DNA from 4 places in the Streptomyces sp. NPDC007971 genome. Region 2 is predicted to be linked to each of the others. Evidence: riboswitches for the same ligand, from Rfam matches in the RefSeq annotation. Region 2 holds a riboswitch; each other region holds the start of a gene.

Region 1 (5,006 bases), on a different contig from region 2:
CGCCGCGATCTGGAAGCTCTCCCGCCGCGAGGTCGTCGACCACACCAACGTCGTCGGCGGCGACGTCGAGCCTGCCGGCGTGGTGACCACCGCCATCGCCGCGGTGACCCCGCCCCCCGCGGGCGTCGTCACCGAGGACCTGACGGCCACGATCCCGGCTCCGGCCACCACCGACCCGGCCCCGGCAACGCCGCCGGCCGCCACCGTCTGAACCCGAGCACCCGGTAACTGAAGGAAGCATTCCCATGAAGATCGACTGGGCGGCTCTCGGCTCCGTCTTCGGTGTCAGCCTCGTGTTCGCGGTGGGCCTGGTGGCCCTGTTCACCCTCGGTGTCAACGGCCTGTCGCGGCGCGAGAAGGCCGCCGCGCAGGGCGGATCCGCGGCGCTGGCCGTGACGGGTGCCTACGTGTGCTTCGCGGCCTGTGCGGCCGCGGTGGCGTACGGGTTCTATCTGATCGTGGCCAAGGCCTGATCGCGACCAGGGCCGAGGCGTGACCGAGTCCGGGGCACGGCCAAGTCCTGGCCCGCGCCGCCGAAGCCCGACCCGCGGCACCCGGTAGGGGACCCGGCCGGGTCCCGGCCCGCGGCCAAGTCCTGGCCCGCGCAAGGTCCGACACCGCCCTGCCGGGGCCCCTCGCGGGTGCCGGGCAGGGCGGTTGCCCGTTCGTCAGGGGCGGCCCTCGCTGCCGCGTTGCCCGGGGATGTCGGAACCGTCCTGGCCCGACCAGTGCATGGTCACCGTGAAGTGGGCCTCCGTGGACCCCTGCGCCACGACCACCCCCGCCTCGGCACTCACGGTGATGCCGAACTCGACCGTGACCTTCTCCGGCGGTCTCGTCAGCCCGCGGGCCTCGTGCACCAGCGCGCCCAGCGCCGGCCGTACCCGGGCGAGCGCCTGCTGAAGGGTCTCCGCCGGCTCGCCTTCCGGGACCCGCTGCACTCCGGCAGGCCGCCCCTTGCCCGCCACCTCCAGCAGGACGACCTGACCGTCGTCCAGCAGCATCTCGCCCACGTGCGCCACCGCGTGTCTCCTCCTGCGTCCGTTCATCCCGTATGACACGTACGCGCTATTGCAGATCCTCACGGACCGTGAGCACAAGGAGGCGCCCCGAATGCCGCCCGGGGATGGGGAATTCACCTCCCCCCGGTCGTCCGCCGCCTCCCCGCGTGTCGGCGATGTGGGCCTCAGCACAGTCCACCATTGCTGGTCAAAGGCAAGTTGACGGCTCTTCCGGGTGCGTGGTGGACTGCCCAGGCCATGTACGGCGGCAGAAGAGGAAGCCGGTGCGAATCCGGCGCGGTCCCGCCACTGTCACCGGGGAAGAACATCCCGGGAGCCAGGAACTCTCACCGCCGGTCTCGTCGAACCAGGGCGCGGACACCCTGAGTGAGGACACATATCGCCATGCTCGGCCGCCCATCCAGGACCAGTACCAGAACCTCCTCCGAGCCCACGGTCGGCTGAGCCGATGGGTGCCGATCGCTCATACGCGTACGGCGCCGCCGCCGGCCTTCTCGGCGATCTGATCCTCGGCGATCCGCGCCGCGGGCATCCGGTCGCCGCGTTCGGACGTGCGGCCGCAGCCGTGGAGCGGGTGCTGTGGCACGACCACCGCGGCTGGGGCGCGCTGCACACCGCCGTCTGCGCCGGCGGCGCCGTCGCCGTGGGCGCCGCAGCCGAACGGGCCGTCCGCCGCCGTCCCGTCGCCTCCGCCGCACTGGCCGCCGCCGCCACCTGGGCGGTCGTCGGGGGTACTTCGCTGGCCCGGGAGGCCCGGACCATCGGCCGGGCCCTGGAGGCCGGGGACGTCGAGGCGGCGCGGGCGCGACTGCCGCATCTGTGCGGCCGGGATCCGCAGGCCCTCGACGCCGACGGGATCGCCCGGGCCGTCGTGGAGTCCGTCGCCGAGAACACCTCCGACGCCGTCGTGGGTGCGCTGGTGTGGGGCGCGGTGGGCGGGGTGCCGGGGCTGCTCGGGTTCCGGGCCGTCAACACCCTGGATGCGATGGTGGGTCACAGGTCGCCCCGCTTCCGGCGCTACGGCTGGGCCTCGGCCCGCCTCGACGACCTCGCCGGCTGGCCCGGGGCGCGGCTGACCGCCGTACTCGCCGCGGTGGCCGGACCCGATCCCCGTGGCGCCCTGCACGCCTGGCGGGCCGACGCCCACAGGCACCCGAGCCCCAACGCCGGGCCCGTCGAAGCCTCGTTCGCGGGCGCGCTCGGCGTGCGCCTGGGCGGGACGCTCTCCTACGGCGGGCGCGTCGAGCACCGGCCCGTCCTCAACGGGGACACCGGGCGGGCCGTCCAAGTCACCGACGTCGACCGGGCCGTACGGCTCTCCCGCCGCGTCGGCCTGCTCGCGCTCGGCGTCACCGTCGCCGCGCGCCGACTCGTGAAGGGACGTGGGAAGTGAACGGCGGTCTCCTCGTGGCCGGCACCACCTCCGACGCCGGAAAGAGCGTCGTGACGGCAGGGATCTGCCGGTGGCTGGTGCGCCAGGGCGTCAAGGTCGCGCCCTTCAAGGCGCAGAACATGTCCCTCAACTCGTTCGTGACGCGCCAGGGCGCTGAGATCGGGCGGGCGCAGGCCATGCAGGCCCAGGCCTGCCGCGTCGAGCCGACCGCGCTGATGAACCCCGTGCTGCTCAAGCCCGGTGGTGAACGCAGCAGCCAGGTGGTGCTGCTGGGCAGGCCGGTGGGCGAGATGAGCGCACGCGGCTACCACGGAGGGCGCCAGCAGCAGTTGCTGGGCACGGTCCTGGACTGTCTGGCCGAGTTGCGGGGCACGTATGACGCGGTGATCTGTGAGGGGGCGGGTTCGCCCGCGGAGATCAATCTGCGGCGGACCGACATCGTGAACATGGGGATCGCGCGGGGCGCGCGGCTGCCCGTGCTCGTCGTCGGCGACATCGACCGCGGCGGTGTCTTCGCCTCGTTCTTCGGCACGCTCGCCCTGCTCTCGCCCGAGGACCAGGAACTGGTCGCCGGGTTCCTGGTGAACAAGTTCCGCGGGGACGTCTCCCTGCTGGAGCCGGGCCTGGACATGCTGCACGGGCTCACCGGGCGGCGCACGTACGGCGTCCTGCCCTTCCGGCACGGGCTCGGGATCGACGAGGAGGACGGGCTGAGGGTGTCCCTGCGGGGCACGGTCCGCGAGTCCGCCGTGACTCCCCCGGTCGGCGAGGACGTCCTGCGGGTCGCCGTCTGCGCGATCCCGCTCATGTCGAACTTCACGGACGTGGACGCGCTGGCCGCCGAACCGGGCGTCGTGGTCCGGTTCGTGGACCGGCCGGAGGAGCTGGCGGACGCCGACCTCGTGGTGGTCCCGGGCACGCGCGGGACCGTACGGGCGCTGGAGTGGCTGCGCGAGCGCGGGCTTGCGGACGCGCTCGTCCGGCGGGCCCGCGAGGGCCGCCCGGTCCTCGGCATCTGCGGCGGCTTCCAGATCCTCGGCGAGCACATCGAGGACGAGGTCGAGTCGCGGGCCGGCGCGGTCCCCGGGCTCGGTGTCCTGCCCGTGCGGGTGCGGTTCGCCCGCGAGAAGACCCTGGAACGGCCCGTCGGCGAGGCCCTCGGCGAGCCGGTCGAGGGGTACGAGATCCATCACGGGGTGGCCGAGGTCACCGGCGGTGAAGCCTTTCTGGACGGCTGCCGGGTCGGCCGGACCTGGGGCACCCACTGGCACGGCTCGCTGGAGTCGGACGGCTTCAGGCGGGCCTTCCTGCGCGAGGTGGCGGCCGCCGCGGGCCGCCGCTTCGTGCCGGCCCCGGACACCTCGTTCGCCGCGCTGCGCGAGGAGCAGCTCGACCGGCTCGGCGACCTCATCGAACAGCACGCGGACACGGACGCGCTCTGGCGGCTCATCGAGTCGGGCGCGCCGCAAGGACTGCCCTTCATTCCACCGGGAGCACCCGCATGAGCACAGTGTTGTTGTTGTCGACCGCCGACACCGATCTGCTGGCGGCCCGGGCCTCCGGCGCCGCGTACCGGATCGGCAACCCGACCCGGGTGGACGTGGCGGCGGAGCTGCCCGGCCTGATCGAGGGCGCGGACCTCGCCGTCGTACGGCTGCTGGGCGGCAAGCGCGCCTGGGAGGACGGGCTCGCCGCGCTCAGGGCCTCCGGGATCCCTACCGTGCTGCTGGGCGGCGAGGCCGTGCCGGACGCCGAGCTGATGGCCGAGTCGTCCGTTCCGGCGGGTGTCGTGGCGGAGGCGCTCAAGTACCTCGTCGAGGGCGGCCCGGCGAACCTGGCCGAGCTGACCCGGTTCCTGTCCGACACCGTGCTGCTGACCGGTGAGGGGTTCGAGGAGCCGCGGAAGATGCCGGAGTACGGGGTACACGGCGAGCGCGGGTTCGCCGAGGGCCGCCCCACCGTCGGCGTGCTCTTCTACCGGGCCCACGAGCTGAGCGGCAACACCGCCTTCGTCGACACGCTGTGCGAGGCGATCGAGGCGCAGGGCGCCAACGCCCTGCCCGTGTACTGCGGTTCGCTGCGCGGCGCGGACGCCGGGCTGTACGAGATCCTCGGCCGGACCGACGCCCTGGTCGCCACCGTCCTCGCCGCCGGCGGCACGCACGCCTCCGAGGCCTCGGCCGGCGGTGACGAGGAGGCCTGGGACATCGGGGCGCTCGCCGACCTGGACGTCCCGGTGCTGCAGGGGCTCTGCCTCACCTCCTCGCGGGCCGCCTGGGACGAGTCGGACGCCGCGCTCTCCCCCATGGACGCGGCGATGCAGGTCGCCATCCCGGAGTTCGACGGGCGCCTGATCACGGTGCCGTTCTCCTTCAAGGAGCAGGGCCCGGACGAGGTCCCGGTGTACGTCGCCGACCCCGAGCGGGCCGGGCGCGTGGCCGCCATCGCCGTACGGCACGCGCGGCTCGGGCACAAGCCGAACGCCGACAAGAAGCTGGCGCTCGTCTTCACCGCCTACCCGACCAAGCACTCGCGGGTCGGCAACGCGGTCGGCCTGGACACGCCCGCGTCCGCGGTGCGCGTCCTGGACG
Region 2 (5,006 bases):
CGTCGTCGTCGCAGCAGCCGGCGTGTTCCCGGTCGTCGAGGGCGTTCGGTCCGTGCCCCCCGAGGAACTGCTCCGGCTCGGCGAGCGGAGCGTCTCCCGCGGCCGGACCACACCCTGCGACGAGAACGACCCCGCCTACATCATCTACACGTCCGGATCGACGGGGCGGCCCAAGGGCGTCGTCGTCCCGCACCGCAACGTGCTGGCCCTGATCGACGGCACGGCAGAGGACTTCGGGCTCGGCGCGGACGACGTCTGGACGATGTTCCACTCCAGCGCGTTCGACTTCTCCGTCTGGGAGATCTGGGGCTGTCTGCTGACCGGCGGGCAACTCGTGGTGGTGCCCTTCTGGATCACGCGGGACACGGGGGAGTTCCACGCACTGCTCGCCGAACGACGCGTCACCGTGCTCAACCAGACGCCCTCCGCCTTCCTGCCTCTCGTCGCACAGGACCGGGAATCGCCCGCCGAGCTCGCGGTGCGCCTGGTGATCTTCGGCGGTGAGCCGCTGGACGCCCGTGAGCTGCTGCCCTGGTTCGCCCGCCATCCGCAGGCGGAGTGCCGTCTGGTCAACATGTTCGGGATCACGGAGACCACCGTGCACGTGACGGCGCAGACCGTGACGCCTCAGACGGCTCTGCAGGGGAGCCGGTCGGTGGGCCCGGCGCTCCCCGGCTGGTCGGTGTCCGTACGTGGACCGCGAGGAGAGGTTCTGCCGGTGGGAGCGGCGGGCGAGATCTGGGTCGGCGGGGCTGGAGTCGCCCGTCACTACCAGGGGCAGCCGGAGCTCACGGCGCGACGTTTCGTCATCGACCCGGTGACCGGTGAGCGGATCTACCGCAGTGGCGACAAGGGCCGCATGAGGCCCGACGGGTGCCTGGAACACCTGGGGAGGATCGACAGCCAGGTGAAGATCCGCGGATACCGGATCGAGCCGGACGAGATCCGCAACGTCCTGCTCGGAGCACCGTCGGTCACCGGGGCGACCGTCGTCGTCCACCACGACGAGAGCGGCGATCGAGCAGCCGACCGGCTGGACGCCTACGTAGTGCTCAAGGGGGACGCGACAGTGGCCATGGTCGCGGAGCATGCCAGCCGGCTTCTGCCCGACTACATGGTCCCGGCAACGGTCACAGAGCTCGATGCCATCCCTTTGACGATCAACGGGAAGGTCGATGTCGCACAGCTCCCCGCACCGACTGCTGCTCGGCCGGCCCCGGCGGAGTCCCCGGATCCCGTCGGGACCGGGTCCGCCGACCGGCTGGAGCGTGACGTGCTGGACATCTGGAGCCGGCACCTGGGTACGCAGGTGGGCCCTGAGGACAACTTCTTCGCGCTGGGCGGCAACTCGCTCCTGGTCGTCCGCGTACTGGCCGAGGTCAAGGAGCTCGGTGCACCGAAGATAGCCGTGCGGGATTTCTACCGGAACTCCTTCGCACGACAGTTCATCCAACTGGTCAGGGAGCGGATCACCCTCGCTTCCGACGCCCCGGCTGCCACTGGTAGCGCGCGGAGCTGACCTCGTCGCAGGGACGGGACAACCAGACGCCGTTCGTGCGGCGGCGCAGCTCGATGCTCGTGCCGCCGCAGCGGGCGCACTTCGGCGGGCGGGTGAACAGCTCGGCGTGCTCGTGCTCCAGGAGCTTGCGGGCGAAGTGGCCGCCGCGCATCGTCACCCTGCACCAGTGGCAGGATGCCGCGCACCCGGTTCGCGACCCACGGCGCCCACAGCCAGACCGAGGGGCGGGCCTTGCGGATCTCGTCCTCGAAGGTGCTGAAAAATGTCGTCTTGTCGTCGATGCCCGTGACCTCGACATGCCGGGCCAGCACGTCGGCGAGGGCGGCGCCGAACTCGCCGAGTTTCCGCGCGTCCTCATGGGGCGGGGTGATCAGGTGCCCAGCCCGCAGGCGCCGGACGCCGGGGGTGCCGACCAGCGCGGCCATCGGCCATGGGTACCGGGTTCTCGGTGGCGACATCGAGGTCCTGGCGTATCCGCCGGTGAGGACCAGCGGATATGGGGAGCCGAGGGCGATCACATTCGCCAGGAGCCGCGTGTGCAGCTCTGGCATGTCCGTCACGCGGCTGCCCGGGTGCGGGAGGCGAGCTGGGGGAAGGTGTCCTCCCACACAGGGCGCACGGTGCGACCGACCAGTGCGCGCAGCACCGGCCACACTGGAGGAGCAGGTCCTGGTTCAGGCAGCGGGTCAGGTCGTCGCGCAGTCCCTCGTGCAGGACAGTGCGGTACAGGCCCATGCGCTGGCGAGGCTTGCTCATGTCATACGAGGTCATCCCCGACCCGGCCATGTGCAGAGGCAGCTCTACGACCCCTTGGATCGGGCCGTGCAACTCCTCCAGCGACTCCGGCAGACGCCGCCGTCGTGCCGGCAGCTCAGGCAGCGCACCACGGAACACGACAGGTGTGGGGCGCCGTGCCCTCCGGACACAAAGACCTGATCACTGTCTTACGGATCACTCGCCATGTCCGCAGGGAACACGCCAGGTGGACGCGCAGCTCGACCGCTTCCCGTTCGCCACTGCTGTGACCCGGATGTTCGAAGGCCCACTGTTCCGCCAGGTGATCGTACGTCTCAGCGGTCGTCAAGTCGCCGTCAGGACAGGTGCGTGCAACGTCCGCCTTGACGATCCGGGCACTCCGGGAATCCACAGTCCGGTCGACGAGCTCCCTGACCCACGCCAGCCCCTGCTGGTCTGCATACAGGCCGAACCTCAGAATTCGAGTCCTCATGATGGCGCCAACCTACGGATCGTCAGCTTTCAGTGGCAACGCTTTAACCTCGAACGGCACAGGGCGCGCGGCAGGCGTTCCGCGAGTTTCCATACCGGAATGCACCGTTGCATCTGTCGACGGACGCACAGAAGGCTGTCCTCGGGGTTTGGGAGTGCCTGCGCTCCACGGTCTGGCCGAGTTTCCGGTAGTGCCCGTGAGAGGGTCCGCCGTTCTGCGTACCGCCGGTGATGGGATGATGACCGGTGACAGGGCGACGGCGGTCCGAGGAAACCGGTGTGAATCCGGTGCGGTCCCGCCACTGTGATCGGTGAGCGAGTTCCAGGAGGCCACGGCCCGCAAGGGCGGGAAGGCCGGGACGAGCGACGACCCGAGAGCCAGGAGACTCACGCGGTCGCCTCCTCGACGGACACCGGGGCGGATCTCCCCGGGGAGGGGTGGTGCGGCATGCCCGGGAGGCCGGCCGAAGAGCTGTTCGGTGACGAGGCGGTCGCGAAGGCGGCCGGACCGGCGCCGTGCCGCGTCGTCGTGTGCCGGGACTGCTGCTGCGGCAGTCCCAAGGTGACCGGAGTCGACCACGCGGCGCAGACCGCCCGGCTGCGTGCGGAGGTGCCCGTGCGCATCTCCGCGTGTCTCGACGTGTGCGAGCAGGCCAACGTCATCGTCGTGCAGCCCTCCGCCGCCGGCCGCGCCGCCGGCGGCCGACCGGTCTGGCTGGGGCTGGTCAACGACCTTGACGCGGCGGAGGACATCACCGAGTGGGTGCGTGCGGGCGGCCCCGGCATCGCGCCGGTGCCGGAGATCCTCGACCTCTACACCTTCACGCCGCCGCGACTCGCCAGGGCTTCCCAGGACCGGCCCGGCCCCGGCCGCCCGTGAGAACGGGTGCGCGCTTCGCGGCCCGGAACGCCCGACGGGAGCCGGCCCCGTGGTCCGTACACAAGACAGCCCCCCTGCACGCGAGTCGACCCGCTTCACCAGCGGCAAGCACGTCCCGGGCACCCGGGGGCGTTCGGCGACGTCCACGATCCCGGCACCGGCCGCACCCTGGTGCAGCAGGCCGCCCAGGCCCTCGACCGGGGAGGCCACAGGCCCCGTGCCTGTGCGCGAGGGCGAAGCGGTTCTGCACCGGCACCGGTACTCGGTGGCCGACCGCGCACTCGCACTCGGGCTGCACGGCGGCTACGGCTGCCCGTCGCGTACGGGAACGAGAAGATCGTCCGTGACCTGCGTGTCCATCAGATCCTGGAAGGAACCAACGAGATCATGCGTGTCATCGTGGCCCGTGGCCTGACGGAGGCGTTCGGATGAGCGGCACCGAAGAACCCGTCCTCCTGCACACCTCGGGGCGGGCCGCCCACATCACACTCAACCGGCCCAAGGCCCTCAACGCGCTGTCCCACGTGATGGTGCGCCGTATCGACGAGGCCCTGACCGTCTGGGAGCACGACCCGGCCGTGGAGACCGTGGTCGTCTCCGGCGCGGGGGAGCGCGGGCTGTGCGCGGGCGGCGACATCCGCGCCGTCCACGACGACGCCCGCGACGGCGACGGCACCGCCTCGGCCGCCTTCTGGCGCGACGAGTACCGCCTCAACGCCCGCATCGCCCGCTACCCCAAGCCGTACGTCGCCCTCATGGACGGCATCGTCATGGGCGGCGGCGTCGGCATCTCCGCGCACGGCAGCGTGCGGATCGTCACCGAACGCTCCCGGGTCGCCATGCCCGAGACCGGCATCGGCTTCGTCCCCGATGTGGGCGGCACCTACCTGCTCGCTCTCGCCCCGGGCGAGCTGGGCACCCACCTCGCGCTGACCGGGGCGCAGATCGGCGCAGGCGACGCCCTGCTGTGCGGGCTCGCCGACCACTACCTGCCGGCCGGCGGCCTCGGCGCCTTCGTCGACGACCTCGCCGAGATGCCCGTACGGGACGTCCTGCGGCGGCATGTGCAGCCGGCGCCGCGGGGCGAGCTGGCCGCCCGGCGCGAGTGGATCGACGCCTGCTACGCCGCGGGCACGGTGGAGGAGATCGTGCAGCGGCTGCTCGCCCACGGCGACCCGGCCGCGAAGGAGGCGGCGGAGACCCTGCTCACCCGCTCACCGACCGCTGTCAAGGTCACCCTGGCCGCCCTGCTCCGTGCCCGGCGCCTCGGCCCGCTGGAGCGGGTCCTCGACCAGGAGTACCGCGTCTCCTGCGCGGCCCTGAGCACGCACGACCTGGTGGAGGGCGTCCGCGCCCAGGTCATCGACAAGGACCGCAGCC
Region 3 (5,006 bases), on a different contig from region 2:
GAGGGTCTGCAGCCCCACGTGCACATCAACGCCGTCGGGGCCGACTCCGTCGGCAGGACCGAGCTTCCGCTCCCGCTGCTGCGCGTGGCACTCGTGGTACCCGACCACCTGGACCAGGCGCGGCACGAGGGCGAGTGCCAGCAGTTGTCCGAGCCCGAGATCGGGCCCCGGCTGTCCGCCGTGTGCGCCCACCCCGAACGCTGGGCGCCCTACCGGAACCGGACGACGGTCTTCGACTCGACCGGGTACGCCCTGGAGGACCATGTGGCCCTGGACGTCCTGATCCAGATGGCCAAGGAGACGGGCGTCGGCGAGCGGATGCTCATGGAGCACGTCCCGATCGACGCCCTGGACCCCTACACCTTCGGCGACTGAGCGTCCGGGTGACCGCCGGAACCGGATCAGGAGCGACCCGCGACCTTCGACTCCCCGAAGCTCTCGCCCGACCTCGCGAAGCTCGCGCCCGAGTTCGCGAAGTTCTCACCCGAGTTCGCGAAGCTCGCGCCCGACTGCCCGGAGCCTTCGCCCGGCTCCCCGACGCTCTCGCCCTGCCCCGAGGTGATGATCATCTCCACCAGGTCGGCGAGGGTGGCCAGCTGACGGGCGTTCATCTGCGGGGCGCGTGCGGCCAGCCGGACCAGTCCGCACTCGCGCAGCCGCAGCAGCGGGTCCGCCTCCGCCTCCAGGCTCTGCAGCACCGGCTGCAACGCCTCGTGCAGCGCCTCCGGTTCGTCCGCCGCGAAGAAGCCGGCCGGCAGACCGAAGAACCTGCGCAGCCGGTCGACGTGTTCGAGGCCCGGCATACCGCTCTTGCGCCACTCGCTCAGCCACTGCCTGCTGGTTCCCGCGATCCGGGCCAGTTCGTCGAGCGAGTACCGCTTGCCGTCGGGGCGCCGCCGGGTCTCCCGGATGAAGTCCAGCCGCTGCCGCACCCGCTGGGCGAGGCAGGCCTCGGGCGCGCGGCCTCCGGAGAGCAGTTCGACGACGACGCCGACGGGAATGCCGGTGCGATGGGAGAGGTCGGTCACGTCCAGGACCTCCGGCAGCCGGCCGGGGCGGCCGGTCAGCTCCCCGAGCCGCTCCAGCGCAGCGGCCAGCGGGGCATGGGTGTCACTCACCGAGGTCCCCCCTGGGCGTGTCGTCCGTTCGGTGGCTGGCTGACGCGAGGCTACCCGGTCACCCGTGCGCCGACCAGATGCGCCAACACCTCCTGCGGAATTAGGCAGTAATCGTTGACAGTTGACGGTGCGGTGGGTGAGGATCGAGACACAGAGAGCAAGATCGACCCGCCTCGGGTGCTGCCTATGGGGGAGCAGCATCCGGGGCGTTCCTCTGTCCGCACTCTCCCCGCGATGGCGAGGCGACCATGCCGCATCCCGTCCTTCTGCTCGGGGCCGTCCGGCGGGCCGCGTACGGCGAGTTCGCGCTGGCGCGGATCGCCGCGGCCCACCCGGTGGTCCTGGCCGGCGCCGCCCCGCCCGGCTGGGCGCTGCCCTATCTGGCCGGCCACATCGTGGCCGACCCGGGCCACGGGCCGGCCACGGCCGAGGCGGTCGCGCGGCACGCGGCCCGGTACGGGATATGCGGCGTGCTGACCTGGACCCGCGGCCACCTGCCCGCCGCGGCCCGGATCGCCGCCCGGCTGGGGCTGCCCCGCATCCCCGAGGAGACGGCCCGGGCCTGCGCCGATCCGGCCGCGTTACGGTCCCTGCTGGCCCGCCGCGCCATCGCGCCGGCCGGCCGGGACGACACCGAGGGACCGCTCGTCTCCGCCGAGACCGTCGTCCTCGACGACGAGGTCCGCATCGCCGCCCTCACCCGTACGACTCCGGGCCCGCCCCCCGCCCGGCAGCCGCTGCGTCACGTCGTGCACGCCCACGACGGGCTGCTGCACAACCCGTTCCTGCGGCACACGGTGGAGCGGACCGTGCGGGCGCTCGGTCTCGCGCACACCGTCGTGCACATCGGTCTGCGGCTCACCGCCCGCGGGCCCCGCGTCACCGACGTCGTCCCGCACCTGCCCGGTGATCTGATCCCGCTGCTGGTAGAGCGGGCCACCGGCGTCGATCTCGCACGGGCCGCCGCGGCCCTGGCCACCGGCGGGCTGCCGGCCGTGGCCCCGACCCGGCAGCGGGCCGCCGCGATCCAGTTCGCCTACCCGGCCGCGACCGGCCGGCTGACCCGGCTCGACCTGGATCCGGCCGTCGCGCACGAGCCGTCCGCCGAGCGCATGGTCCTCACCCGGCAGGCCGGCGACGAGGTCACGGCGGCCTGGCACGCCGGCCCGGCCGACCGGCTCGCCCACTGGGTGGCCGAGGGCGAGGACCCCCCGGAGTGCGCCCGCGCACTGCACCGGATGGCGAACTACCTGGACGTCGCCGTCGGCTCCCTGCGCCCCCAGGCGGCCTGAGCCGCGGACGAGCACGATCGGGCCGACGCCAGGGCAACATGGTCCGGCCGCCGTCAGGACGAGCGCCGTCCGGCCAACGCCGGGGCTCACATGGTCCGGGCGACGACGCCAGGACGAGCACGATCCGGGCGACGCCAGGACGAACGCCGTCCTGCCGACGCCAGGACGAGTGCATTTCGGCCGACGCCAGCACAAGCGCGGTCCGGCCGGCGCCAGGACGAGCATGATCCGGCCGACGCCCGGAGGGGTACGGTCCGCCGCAGTCGTCGTGGCCGTGACCCTGGTCACCGCCGCGCTGTGCCCACGACCACCCCTCGGCCCGCGCGCGGCTGCCGGTAAAGTGGCGGGGTCGTCATCACACTCGTACGGGGGGAAGCCGGTGCAATTCCGGCGCTGACCCGCAGCCGTAAGCCGTCTCGCACGGTGAGCCGGACCGCCTCGCACGGAACGTTGACCGGCTCACGTGCACGACGACCCGTCGCGCACGGCACCGTCGAGGTTTACGGAGCCGAGCCGCCCGGGGGTCCCCGTGCGCTGCCGGTTCCCCGCAGGAGAGGCAGTCGCCGACCATGAACGTCCGCCGCAGCGCCGCGGCTCTCGCCGCCATAGGCGTGCTGGCCGCCGCCGCACCCGCCATGGCCGCCGGCCCGTCCCCCTCCCCGAAGACGCCGATCCCGTCGGGGCTGTTCGGGAAGACCGACCCGACCTACGACGGGGTGTGGCGCCAGTCGTTCGCCCTGCTCGCACAGCACACGCTCGGCCAGCGTCCGGCCTCCTCCGCCGTCGACTGGCTGGTCGGCCAGCAGTGCGACGAAGGGGGCTTCCCCGCCTTCCGCGCGGACCCGGCCAAGCCCTGCCTGGGCAAGGGCGGCGCCCAGCCGGACATCGACAGCACCGCCGTGGCCGTCCAGGCCCTGCACGCGCTCGGCGGGCACGACAGCGAGGTCCACAAGGCCGTGACCTGGCTGAAGAGGACGCAGAACAAGGACGGTGGCTGGGGCTACGCACCGGGTCAGCCGACCGACGCCAACCACACCGCCGACGTCATCGGCGCCCTCACCGCGGCCGGTGAGAACGCCGACGGGCTGCGCCCCGAGGGCAAGAGCCCGCTCGATGCGCTGGCCACGCTGTCCATCCCCTGCTCCGCGGACGGCGGCGGCGCGTTCGCCTACCAGGCGGCCAAGAAGGGCAAGCCGGCCGCCAACGCGGACGCGTCCGCGGCCGGGGTGCTGGGCGCGCTCGGCAAGGGCTTCGTCGTCGAGCCCGGCAAGACCCGCGACAAGGCCCCCGCCTGCGCGGCCTCCGGCAAGCCCACCCCGGCACAGATGGCGGACAACGCCGCCGCGTACCTCGCCGGCGCCGTCGCCGGGACCGGCCATCTCATGTCCTCCCTGGCGGGTGCCAAGGACCAGCCCGACTACGGCAACACCGCGGACGCGGTCGTCGCGCTCGCCGCGACCGGTTCGACGCAGCAGGCGAAGAAGCCGTACGCCTGGCTGGAGAAGAACGCGGTGAAGTGGGCGCAGCAGACCAGCCCGGCCGCCTACGCCGAGCTGATCTTCGCCGCCCACGCGATGGGCGAGAACCCGCGCGACTTCGGCGGAACCGATCTGGTGCGGGCGCTCGACGCCACGGGGCCGGCACCGCAGGCCGCGAAGGCCGGGCACACCGAGGCGAAGCAGTCGAAGCACGAGACGGGCACGAAGGTCTGGTGGATCGTCGGTGTCGGTCTCGTCGCCGGCATCGGCATCGGCTTCCTGCTCAGCGGCCGCCGGAAGCGGCAGCAGCCGTGACCGCCGTCCGCCGTGCCACGGCCCTGCTCGTCGCCGCGCTCGTCCTCGTGGCCGGTGCCTGCGCCCAGGCGCAGGCCGCCGGATACCGCTACTGGTCCTTCTGGGAGCGGGACGGCGGCCGTTGGACGTACGCCACCGAGGGGCCCTCGACCGCCCGCCCCGACGACGGTGCGGTCCAGGGCTTCCGTTTCGCGGTGAGCGCGGATTCCGCGGACGCGAGCCGGCCGCGCGGCACGGCGGACTTCGCCACGATCTGCGCGGACACGCCCGCGAAGACGGGCACGAAGCGGGTGGCCCTGGTCATCGACTCCGGCACGGCGGCGGATGCGCCGTCCGGCGAGACGCCGCCCGCCCGCCGCACTGCCTGTGCGCGGGTCGCCCCCGACGCCACGACGGCCGAGGCCCTGGCCGCGGTGGCGGGTCCCCTGCGCTACGACTCGAACGCCCTGCTGTGCGCGATCGTCGGGTATCCGAAGAAGGGGTGCGGGGAGCAGGTGGCCGCCGGTGGCTCGCAGAAGTCGGCGACGCCGGAGACGCCGGGGAAGCAGCAGAAGGGGTCGGACGGCGGCCCTTCACTGGGGTTGCCGATCGGCGTGGCCGTGGTCGTGCTTCTGGGCGGTGCGGCGGTGTGGCAGGCGCGGCGGCGCGGGAATGTCTAGCGGTGTTCCTGCGGGGTGGCGCCTGAGTACGGGGCAGCGCCTGAGTACGGGGTGGCGCCTGGCTGCGGGCCGTCGGGTGGCTGCGGGTTGGCGGGGGCTGGTCGCGCAGTTCCACGCGCCCCTGGGGATTCACGCCACCCCCAG
Region 4 (5,006 bases), on a different contig from region 2:
CGCTCGGCGATCCGCGTGGACAGGGCCTTGGCCTCGGGCGAGTCGAAGGGCAGACGGAGCTTGAAGAAGACGTCCTGCAGACCCATCGCGCCCAGGCCCACCGGACGCCACCTGGCGTTGGAGCGGCCCGCCTGCTCGGTCGGGTAGAAGTTGATGTCCACGACACGGTCGAGGAAGGTGACGGCCGTGCGGACGGTCTCGTCCAGGCGCTTCCAGTCGATGTCCCCGTCGCTCACGAAGGCACCGAGGTTGACCGAGCCCAGATTGCAGACCGCGGTCTCCCCGTCGTCCGTGACCTCCAGGATCTCCGTGCAGAGGTTGGAGGAGTGGACGACATGGCCCGCGGTCGCCGTCTGGTTGGCCGTGCGGTTGGCGGCGTCCTTGAAGGTCATCCAGCCGTTGCCGGTCTGCGCGAGGGTGCGCATCATGCGGCCGTACAGGTCACGGGCCGGGATGGTCTTCTTCGCGAGCCCCGCCGCCTCCGCCCTGCGGTAGGCGGCGTCGAACTCCTCGCCCCACAGGTCGACCAGCTCCGGCACGTCCGCCGGGGAGAACAGCGACCACTGCTCGTCGGCGTTGACCCGGCGCATGAACTCGTCCGGGACCCAGTGCGCGAGGTTCAGGTTGTGCGTACGGCGGGCGTCCTCGCCGGTGTTGTCCCGCAGCTCCAGGAACTCCTCGATGTCGGAGTGCCAGGTCTCCAGGTACACGGCCGCGGCCCCCTTGCGCCGGCCGCCCTGGTTCACCGCGGCCACCGAGGCGTCCAGGGTCTTCAGGAACGGGACGATGCCGTTGGAGTGCCCGTTGGTGCCGCGGATCAGCGAACCGCGCGAACGGATGCGGGAGTACGACAGACCGATGCCGCCGGCGTGCTTCGAGAGACGGGCGACCTGGTGGTAGCGGTCGTAGATGGAGTCCAGCTCATCCAGCGGGGAGTCGAGCAGGTAGCAGGACGACATCTGCGGGTGGCGCGTACCGGAGTTGAACAGCGTGGGGGAGGAGGGCAGGTAGTCGAGGCGGCTCATGAGCCCGTAGAGCGCCGCGACCTCGTCCACCGCGCGGGCGCTGTCGTCCTCGGCGAGACCGGCGGCCACGCGCAGCATGAAGTGCTGGGGCGTCTCGATCACCTGGCGGGTGATCGGGTGGCGCAGCAGGTAGCGGCTGTGCAGGGTGCGCAGGCCGAAGTAGCCGAAGCGGTCGTCGGCGGCCGGGTCGACGAGGGAGTCCAGCCGGTCGGCGTGCAGCCGGACGAACTCGGCGGTGCGGTCGGCGACGAGGCCCTCGCGGTGGCCCACGGCTACGGACTCGGTGAAGGACGTCACACCCTGCGAGGCGGCCTCCGCGCGGACGGAGAGGGTCAGCAGCCGGGCGGCCAGCCGGGAGTAGGCGGGGTCCTCGGAGATGAGGCCGGCGGCCGCCTCCGTGGCCAGCTCGCGCAACTCCGCCTCGTCGGCCCGGGCGGAGCGGCCGCGCAGGGCGGCCGCGGCGACCCGGCCGGGGTCGGCGTCGGGGAGGTCGGCGGTCAGCTCGGTCAGGGTCCGCAGCAGCGCGGCACCGGGACCGTCGGTCTCCACCGGGGCTCCGGTCGCCTGGATGGCTGAAGCCGGGTCGGCTGGCGCGATGGTCACGTGGGGCTCTCCCTCGCTCGGCACGGGGCCTTGCGGAGGGCAGGGGGCGGCACGAGCGCACACGGCGTCGCGTCCACCAGCCCACTCCACGAGGCCCGGACGTCTCAAGGCACCCGCGCCGGACGGCCGGGTGCGTGCTGCCGGCAGGTCCTCGGACTGACGCGGGCGTGCGGATGCACGCAAGTACACCGTTGCGGGACAGTTCCGGATTCGCACCGGATTCCCCTGCGACGACAGCGAGGATGAGCATACATCTAGTGCCGGGCTGTCGTGTCACCCCCAGATGTTGTGTCGTCGTGGCTTCAGAGGGTCAACTCGTAGGTGAGGAGAGTGATGTCGTCCAGGTCGGGGAGGGGATTCCAGTCCCGCTCGGGTGTGCGAACGAAACCCAGGCGCTCGTAGATGCGGTGGGCGCTGTGCATGGTGCGCTGCGTGGACAGGACGATGCGGGTGCATCCCGCGGTGCGGCGGGCCCGGTCGATGCACGCGCGGACGAGGGCCTCGCCGACGCCCCGGCCGCGGGCGGTGCGCGAGACCGCGAGCATCCGGATCTCGGCCTCTGCCGGGCCCGCTATGTCGGCCATGGGGCCACCGGACGGGACGAAGGTGACTCCGCCCAGGACTGTCGCGTTGCGGACGGCCACGAGGACTTCGGCCGCGGCCGCCCGCTTGGCCACGTCCCGGAGCTCACCGAGGTACGCGTCGCTCTCGCCGAAGTCCAGCAGGCCGTCCTGGAGGTAGGCCTGGGCGGTGAGTTCTCCCAGGGCGGCGTATTCGGCGGGGTCTGCGCGGCGGATCAGGAGGTCCATGCCGGTGAGTGTGCACGAAACAGCGGGCCGCCGTGGTGGGTGGTAACCCGGCGGCCCGCTGGGCGGGGGCTAGTGGGTGCTTCCTGCCGTGGCGGGCGGGAGTTCCGCCTCGACCCCCGGCTCGCCCGCGTCCGCCGTGTAGTCCTCCGGGCGGGTCTCGTCGAGGCCCTCGGGGGCCTTCACGGCCTTCAGGACGACGGTCAGGACCACGGTGACGAGGACGTTCAGCACGAAGGCCGTCAGGCCGATGTAGCCGATCTCACCGATGCCGGGGATCTCCTTGGCGCTGCCGCCGAAGTGCTTCTGGGTCGGGGAGGCGACCCCGTAGGCCGCCGCCGTGCCGTACACCATGCCGACCGCCCACCCGGCCAGCAGCGCCCAGCGGTGGAACCAGCGTGTGAACAGGCCGCCGACCAGCGCCGGGAAGGTCTGCAGGATCCAGATGCCGCCCAGCAGCTGGAAGTTGATGGCGACCGTCTTGTCCATGGTCAGGACGAAGACCAGTGCGCCGACCTTCACCAGCAGCGACACGAACTTGGAGACCTGGGCCTCCTGCTTCGGCGTGGCGTCCGGCTTGATGAAGTCCTTGTAGATGTTGCGGGTGAACAGGTTCGCCGCCGCGATCGACATGATGGCCGCCGGGACCAGCGCGCCGATGCCGATCGCCGCGAAGGCCACGCCCGCGAACCAGTCCGGGAACATGTCCTCGAACAGCTGCGGGATCGCCAGCTGCCCGTTGGTGACCTTCACGCCGGCCGCGATCGCCATGAAGCCGAGAAGAGCCAGCAGGCCCAGCATCAGCGAGTACAGCGGCAGGATCGTGGTGTTGCGGCGGATCACCTCACGGCTCCTGGACGACAGCGTCGCGGTGATCGAGTGCGGGTACATGAACAGCGCGAGCGCCGAGCCGAGCGCCAGCGTGGCGTACGTCCACTGGCCCGCCTCCGGCGGGGCGAGCGCGCCGCGCGGCTTGCCGGTGGCGGGGTTGACCTGGCTGAACGCGTGGCCCGCCTTGGCGAAGACGTCGTCGAACCCGCCCAGCTTGATCGGGATGTAGATGATCGCCACCGTGATCACGATGTAGATCAGCGTGTCCTTGACGAACGCGATCAGTGCGGGGGCGCGCAGGCCCGAGGAGTAGGTGTAGGCCGCCAGCACACCGAAGGCGATGAGCAGGGGCAGGTCCTTCACGAACCAGTTGGTGTGGTCACCGCCGCCCACGCCCATCACGTCCAGCACCGCCTGGATGCCGACGAGCTGGAGCGCGATGTACGGCATCGTCGCCAGGATGCCGGTCAGCGCCACGGCCAGGGACAGGCCCTTGGAGCCGAAGCGGCCGCGCACGAAGTCCGAGGTCGTCACATAGCCGTGCTTGTGGGACACCGACCACAGACGGGGCAGGAACGTGAAGATCAGCGGATAGACCAGGATCGTGTAGGGCACCGCGAAGAAGCCGGCCGCGCCCGCCGCGTAGACCGCCGCCGGCACCGCGACGAACGTGTACGCCGTGTACAGGTCGCCGCCGAGCAGGAACCACGTGATCCAGGTGCCGAACGACCGTCCGCCCAGGCCCCATTCGTCCAGGGAGTGCTCGTCGTCGGCCCTGCGCCAGCGGGCGGCCAGGAAGCCCATGACCGTGACGGCCAGGAAGAAGAAGATGAAGACGCCGAGCGCGACGCCGTTGACGCCGTTCTTCACTGCGCCGCACCCCCCTTCGCGCCCTTGCGGCCGCGCTGGTCGTGCTGCCAGAGCCGGTACGCCAGCATCGTGAGCGCGGTGGAGATCAGCACCCACAGCATCTGGTACCAGTAGAAGAACGGGATCCCGATGAACGCGGGGTCCGTCTTGGCGTACGAGCCCACCCACAGCATCGCCACGAAGGGCGCGACGAGACACAGGGCGATGACCACGCGGACCGGTGTCACGACCGGTGGTCTCACTTCAGGCGCTTCCGACATGCCACGGCTCCGTCCCCTCGCTGATCACCTGTGTAATGCGCAGGCAATCTAGGTGACGTGCCGCGGCAGCGGAAGACCTCGTCCGTATGTCGGTATGTCGATTTGGGGATTGAGGTGTGAAGACCCCAACTCTCCCTAGTCCTGCGGGCGCTTGAGCCTGGCCACGAACTTGTACCGGTCGCCCCGGTAGACAGACCGGACCCACTCCACCGGCTTGCCCTCACGGTCCAGGCTGTGGCGGGACAGCATCAGCATCGGCAGACCCACGTCGGTGCCGAGCAGACCCGCCTCGCGCGGGGTGGCCAGCGAGGTCTCGATGGTCTCCTCGGCCTCGGCGAGATGGACGTCGTAGACCTCGGCGAGGGCGGTGTACAGGGAGGTGTACTTCACGAGCGAGCGTCTGAGGGCCGGGAAGCGCTTGGCCGACAGATGGGTGGTCTCGATCGCCATCGGCTCGCCGTTGGCCATGCGCAGCCGCTCGATGCGCAGCACGCGCCCGCCGGCCGTTATGTCGAGCAGCTCGGCGAGCCGGTCGTCGGCGGTGATGTAGCCGACGTCCAGCAGCTGCGAGGTGGGCTCCAGCCCCTGGGCCCGCATGTCCTCGGTGTAGG

What was found. Region 2 has a riboswitch for cobalamin ahead of ACFZCP_RS28805 ((2Fe-2S) ferredoxin domain-containing protein). Riboswitches for the same ligand answer to the same signal wherever they lie in the genome.
Region 1: linked by a shared signal. The riboswitch ahead of ACFZCP_RS13175 (cobalamin biosynthesis protein) and the one ahead of ACFZCP_RS28805 ((2Fe-2S) ferredoxin domain-containing protein) in region 2 are both predicted to bind cobalamin.
Region 3: linked by a shared signal. The riboswitch ahead of ACFZCP_RS18150 (prenyltransferase/squalene oxidase repeat-containing protein) and the one ahead of ACFZCP_RS28805 ((2Fe-2S) ferredoxin domain-containing protein) in region 2 are both predicted to bind cobalamin.
Region 4: linked by a shared signal. The riboswitch ahead of ACFZCP_RS02670 (ribonucleoside-diphosphate reductase subunit alpha) and the one ahead of ACFZCP_RS28805 ((2Fe-2S) ferredoxin domain-containing protein) in region 2 are both predicted to bind cobalamin.

The regions. Positions count from the first base shown of each region.
Region 1 covers NZ_JBIBJK010000005.1:405,538-410,543, reverse strand. Annotated here, with positions in the region: gene ACFZCP_RS13190 (inorganic phosphate transporter) at 1-211, shown strand, start outside; gene ACFZCP_RS13185 (hypothetical protein) at 246-473, shown strand; gene ACFZCP_RS13180 (CU044_2847 family protein) at 669-1,022, opposite strand; cobalamin riboswitch at 1,227-1,369, shown strand; gene ACFZCP_RS13175 (cobalamin biosynthesis protein) at 1,471-2,415, shown strand; gene ACFZCP_RS13170 (cobyric acid synthase) at 2,412-3,920, shown strand; gene cobN (cobaltochelatase subunit CobN) at 3,917-5,006, shown strand, end outside.
Region 2 covers NZ_JBIBJK010000014.1:246,399-251,404, forward strand. Annotated here, with positions in the region: gene ACFZCP_RS28790 (amino acid adenylation domain-containing protein) at 1-1,519, shown strand, start outside; gene ACFZCP_RS28795 (hypothetical protein) at 1,420-1,944, opposite strand; partial or broken gene ACFZCP_RS28800 (transcriptional regulator) at 2,076-2,413, opposite strand; cobalamin riboswitch at 3,014-3,135, shown strand; gene ACFZCP_RS28805 ((2Fe-2S) ferredoxin domain-containing protein) at 3,195-3,626, shown strand; partial or broken gene ACFZCP_RS28810 (acyl-CoA dehydrogenase family protein) at 3,789-4,058, shown strand; gene ACFZCP_RS28815 (enoyl-CoA hydratase/isomerase family protein) at 4,055-5,006, shown strand, end outside.
Region 3 covers NZ_JBIBJK010000008.1:46,354-51,359, forward strand. Annotated here, with positions in the region: gene ACFZCP_RS18135 (ornithine cyclodeaminase family protein) at 1-375, shown strand, start outside; gene ACFZCP_RS18140 (XRE family transcriptional regulator) at 402-1,118, opposite strand; gene ACFZCP_RS18145 (hypothetical protein) at 1,367-2,410, shown strand; cobalamin riboswitch at 2,740-2,866, shown strand; gene ACFZCP_RS18150 (prenyltransferase/squalene oxidase repeat-containing protein) at 2,980-4,203, shown strand; gene ACFZCP_RS18155 (SCO2322 family protein) at 4,200-4,862, shown strand.
Region 4 covers NZ_JBIBJK010000001.1:592,678-597,683, forward strand. Annotated here, with positions in the region: gene ACFZCP_RS02670 (ribonucleoside-diphosphate reductase subunit alpha) at 1-1,628, opposite strand, end outside; cobalamin riboswitch at 1,753-1,908, opposite strand; gene ACFZCP_RS02675 (GNAT family N-acetyltransferase) at 1,931-2,437, opposite strand; gene mctP (monocarboxylate uptake permease MctP) at 2,507-4,135, opposite strand; gene ACFZCP_RS02685 (DUF3311 domain-containing protein) at 4,132-4,395, opposite strand; gene ACFZCP_RS02690 (GntR family transcriptional regulator) at 4,531-5,006, opposite strand, start outside.